2 regions of the Luteibacter pinisoli genome follow, and region 2 is predicted to be linked to the other one. Evidence: riboswitches for the same ligand, from Rfam matches in the RefSeq annotation. Region 2 holds a riboswitch; the other holds the start of a gene.
What was found. A riboswitch is a leader RNA that binds a small molecule or an ion and turns the genes downstream of it on or off. The one in region 2 is predicted to bind thiamine pyrophosphate.
Positions count from the first base shown of each region.

Region 1: another riboswitch for thiamine pyrophosphate. It lies ahead of thiC (phosphomethylpyrimidine synthase ThiC); the one in region 2 lies ahead of FIV34_RS02565 (TonB-dependent siderophore receptor).

Region 1 covers NZ_CP041046.1:4,005,235-4,007,625, forward strand. Annotated here, with positions in the region: gene thiC (phosphomethylpyrimidine synthase ThiC) at 1-1,420, opposite strand, end outside; TPP riboswitch at 1,492-1,589, opposite strand; gene FIV34_RS18170 (TetR/AcrR family transcriptional regulator) at 1,624-2,280, opposite strand.
Region 2 covers NZ_CP041046.1:562,886-565,276, forward strand. Annotated here, with positions in the region: gene FIV34_RS02560 (phosphotransferase enzyme family protein) at 1-723, shown strand, start outside; TPP riboswitch at 726-821, shown strand; gene FIV34_RS02565 (TonB-dependent siderophore receptor) at 882-2,391, shown strand, end outside.

The sequences.
Region 1 (2,391 bases), 1.2 Mb from region 2:
CGTCCTGGCGGTCGGGCAGCCCAAGGTGTTCTTTCGGGGTGACGTAGCAGAGCATCGCCGTGCCGAACCAGCCGATCATGGCCGCGCCGATCGCGCTGGTGATGTGGTCGTAACCCGGCGCGATATCCGTGGTGAGCGGCCCCAGCGTGTAGAACGGCGCCTCGTGGCAGACGGCCAGCTGGCGGTCCATGTTCTCCTTGATGAGATGCATGGGCACGTGGCCGGGGCCTTCCACCATGCATTGCACGTCGTGTTTCCAGGCCAGTTTCGTCAGCTCGCCCAGCGTGTCGAGCTCGCCGAACTGCGCCGCGTCGTTGGCATCCGCGATGCAGCCGGGGCGCAGGCCGTCGCCGAGGCTGAACGATACGTCGTAGGCCTGCATCAGCTCGCAGATCTCCTCGAAGTGCGTGTAGAGGAAGTTCTCGCGGTGATGGGCCAGGCACCATTTGGCCATGATGGAACCGCCGCGCGAGACGATGCCGGTGACGCGGCCCGCCGTCAGCGGCACGTAGCGCAGCAGCACGCCGGCATGGATGGTGAAGTAGTCCACGCCCTGCTCCGCCTGCTCCACCAGGGTGTCGCGGAAGATCTCCCAGGTGAGCTCCTCGGCCACGCCGCCGACCTTCTCGAGGGCCTGGTAGATCGGCACCGTGCCGACCGGCACCGGCGCATTGCGGAGGATCCATTCGCGGGTTTCGTGGATGTGCTTGCCGGTGGAAAGGTCCATCACCGTATCGGCGCCCCAGCGGATCGCCCAGACCAGCTTCTCCACCTCTTCGGCGATGCCCGAGCTCACCGCGCTGTTGCCGATGTTGGCGTTCACCTTGGTCAGGAAACGCCGGCCAATGATCATCGGCTCGGCTTCGGGGTGGTTGATGTTGGCCGGGATGATGGCGCGGCCGCGGGCCACCTCGTCGCGAATGAATTCGGCGGGGAGGTTCTCGCGCAGCGCGATGAACTCCATCTCGGGGGTGACGATGCCCCGGCGGGCGTAGTGCATCTGGGTGACCGTGGCGCCGCGCATGGCGCGCAGGGGCACGCGGGGGGCCGGGAAGCGGATGGCATCGAGGCGCTCGTCCACCGCCCGGGCCCGGCCAAAGGTGGACGTCAGGCCGTCCAGCCGGACGACATCGCCGCGCTCCGCCACCCAGGCGGCCCGCAGCGGGGGCAGCCCGGCAGCGAGGTCCACGGGGTGGTCGGGGTCCGTGTAGGGCCCGGAGGTGTCATAGACGACCACCGGCGGGTTGGTCTCGCCACCGAACAGGGTGGGCGTCGGCGCCTGGGCGATCGCCCGCATGGGCACGCGCAGGTCGGCACGGCTGCCGGTCACGTGGATCTTGCGTGAGCCGGGGATGGGTACGGTGACGGAGGAGGACAGCTCGCGGGCGGCGCGTACGAGCTCGGGGGACATGGCATTCATCGGCTTCTCGGCTCTGGAGGAGGGAGAAGCGGACGCGCCGCCACGGCGGCCGGGCGCGCACAAGGCGCACGGCTTCCGTGGACAAAGCTTCCTACGCCGGTACTGACCGGATCAGGTTCAAAGGGACTCTCTCAGCCCGCGCATTGCGCTGGCACCCCCGCTTCGGGGCCGATTCAAGCACGAAGCGGATGGGAAGGCGAGCGTTACCCGCGCGGCTCGTAGGCGCGCATGAACATCTCGACCGCGGCCAGGGCGTTGGCCTTCACTTCCTCGCCGAACTGCACGGCGCAGTCTTCGCAGCCAAACAGGCGGCGCAACAGGAGGTCGCCCTTGAGCAGGGCCAGGAACTGCGTGGTGGCGCGGCTGACGTCCGGGATATCGAGCTGGCCGCGTTCCACGGCGTCGCCGAGCAGGCGGCTCATCAGCTTGTGCATGCGCACCGGGCCCTCTTCCCAGACCAGGCGGCCAAAGCGGGGGTTACCGCTGGACTGGCAGTCGGAAAGGATGGCGCGGAAGGTGCCGACGGATTCCGTATTGGTTTCCATCGCCGCGTGGCGGCCGGCGATAGCCGTCAGCGTGGCGCGGATATCGGCGCCGGCGCTGGCGTCGAACAGGTCGTCCGGCAGGCGTTCCTGTACGTGGGCGCGGATGACCTCGCGGAAGAGGTTGTCCTTGTCGCCGAAATGGCTGTAAACGGTGAGCTTGGAGACACCGGCGGAGGCCGCGACCGCGTCCATGCTGGTGCCACCGAAGCCGCCCTGGGTGAACAGCGCCTTGGCGGCGTCCAGGATGGCCGCACGCTTCTCCATGTCCTTCGGTCGCCCGGGGCCTTGCGTCTTGATTTTCGGGCTCGCGTTCATGGGTGCACCTTCACAAACAAAAGTTATGACTTTATTATACGCAGCGGTTTAGTTATTTCCAGCGTCGTGCGCATCTTTTTGGCGCGAGATCAAGCCGGATCAAGAGGTAAC
Region 2 (2,391 bases):
GCCCAGGCCGCGGGTGCAATGCTTGCGCGCTTGCATCTCGCGGCCACGGGTTATGCCGCGCCCCAGCGCGAGACGCATATCCTGGTGGCGCGCGCCGAGGTACTCAGCGCCGCCGATCCTATCGCTACCCTCGAAGGCCAGCTTGCGGAACGCCCGGCACTCGCGGCGTATCTTGGCGAGCGCGACTGGCGGGGTGAACTGCGTGCGACGCTGGCGCCGTGGCGTGCCCCTGCGCATGCTGCCATTGCCCGCCAGCCGTCCTGCTGGACGCACGGCGACTGGCACGTTTCCAACCTCTGCTGGAGCCACGACGCCGACGACGCCACCATCACCGACGTCCTCGACGTAGGCCTGAGTGCGTCGACGTTCGCGCTGTTCGACCTGGCCACGGCCATCGAGCGGAATGCCATCGCGTGGCTTGAGATCGCCAGGGGCGACATCGGCCGTGTCGACCTCGCGCAGGCGCTCGTGGCCGGATACCACGCCGTACGCCCGCTTTCGCCGGATGACCTCAGCGCGCTCGCCAGCGTGTTGCCGCTCGTCCATCTCGATTTCGCCCTGTCGGAGGTGGAGTACTTCGAGGGCATCACCCGGCGCCGCGACCATGCCGACGTGGCGTGGCACACCTTCCTCCATGGCCATGCCGCATGGTTCGGCACGCGGCCGGGACAGCGCCTGCTCGAGGCCATCCAGCACGCGCCCGGCGGATTCGTGGTTCAATAGGGGTCTTGAAGCGGGGGTGCCTGGCGTTGCCAGGCTGAGAGAGTCCCTTGGAACCTGACCCGGTTAGTACCGGCGTAGGGAGCTTGCAGAGCCACGATGGCAGCCCGGGAGGCTGCGCGTGGCCGCCGTCGCTTCGTCCGTGCCCTATGAAGACGACGATGACCCTGACCCGTACCCCGATCGCCCTTGCCGTGCTCCTTAGCGTGGCTGCCGCCGCGCATGCCACCGATGACACGCCGCCGCAGGCGCGCACGCTCCCCTCCATCGACGTGCATGCCACCACCACCGACGGCTACCGCGCCGCGGATTCACAGCTCGACACGTTTGGCAGTTTCGGTAGCGCTCCGCTGCACGACACCCCGGCGGCGATCACGGTAATCACCCGCGCCCAGATCGACGACCGCCAGCCGCGTTCGCTCAGCGAACTGGTCCGTGGGGACGCGGCGATCAACGATAACTACGCACCCGCGGGTTACTACCAGGATGTGTCCATTCGTGGTTTCCCCCTGGACCTCGCCACCGGCTTCCGCTTCAACGGCATGATCATGTCGGCCGAGCAGTTGCTGGCGCTCGAAGGCAAGGAACGCGTCGAAGTGCTGAAGGGTCTCGGTGGCCTGGAGGCGGGGGTGGTTGAGCCCGGCGGCCTCGTGAACTACGTCAGCAAGCGTCCCGCCGATGTCCACAACGTGACCGTCGGCACTGATTCCCACGGCTCGACGTACGAAGCCCTGGACCTGGGTGCCTGGTTCACACCGGGCTTCGGCCTGCGCGTGAATGCTGCCAACGAGCGCACGCACGGCGTGGTGGAGCATACGGACGCACGGCGTAGCTTTGTCTCCATCGGGGCCGACTGGAAGATCACCGACAAGGCCACGCTCCTTCTCGATACCGATTACCAGACCAGTGGCGGTAACTCGGCCTCCGGCTATCAGCTGCTCGGCGGCACCGCGATTCCGGCGCATCCCAGCCGTACGCGCCTGCTCGGCTACCAGCCCTGGCAGCGTCCCGTTGGCATCCATTCGAGCAACACCTCGCTGCGCTTCAACTATCGCTTCAGCGAGCAATGGAACGCGCAGCTGTCGGCGGGGCACAGCCACACGGTGATCGACGATAACGTCGCCTTTGCCTATGGATGCTTCTACGCCGCATCCTGCGCAAGCGGCACCACGCCCGGCTACTTCTTCGCGCCGAACGGCGACTACGATGTCTACGACTACCGCAGCCCGGACGACACGCGACAGAACGACGAGGTGCGCGCATCCCTCACCGGTACGTTCGCCACGGGGGCGATCGACCATGAACTGAACGTCGGCGCGACCGCGTTCCGCCGCACGGTGGACCAGCGTGCCTACGTGTATGACTACGTTGGCACTGCGAACATCGACGATCCGGTCGTGCCGGTCTTCCCCGGTTCGCCGAACCAGCCGGGCCCGTCCACGCGGCGACTCACCAGCTGGCAGCGCACGCTGTTCGCGATCGATCGCATCCATCTCTCCGATACGTGGCAGGTGCTTGCCGGCACCCGCCTGGTGAAGCTCAACGAGCGCGCCTACGACGACACGGGTGCGCTGGAGCGTGACACGCGCCTCACCAAGGCGCTGCCCCAGGCAGCGGTGCTCTGGCAGCCGGTCACCTCGCTGACCACCTACGTCAGCTACGGCGAGGGTC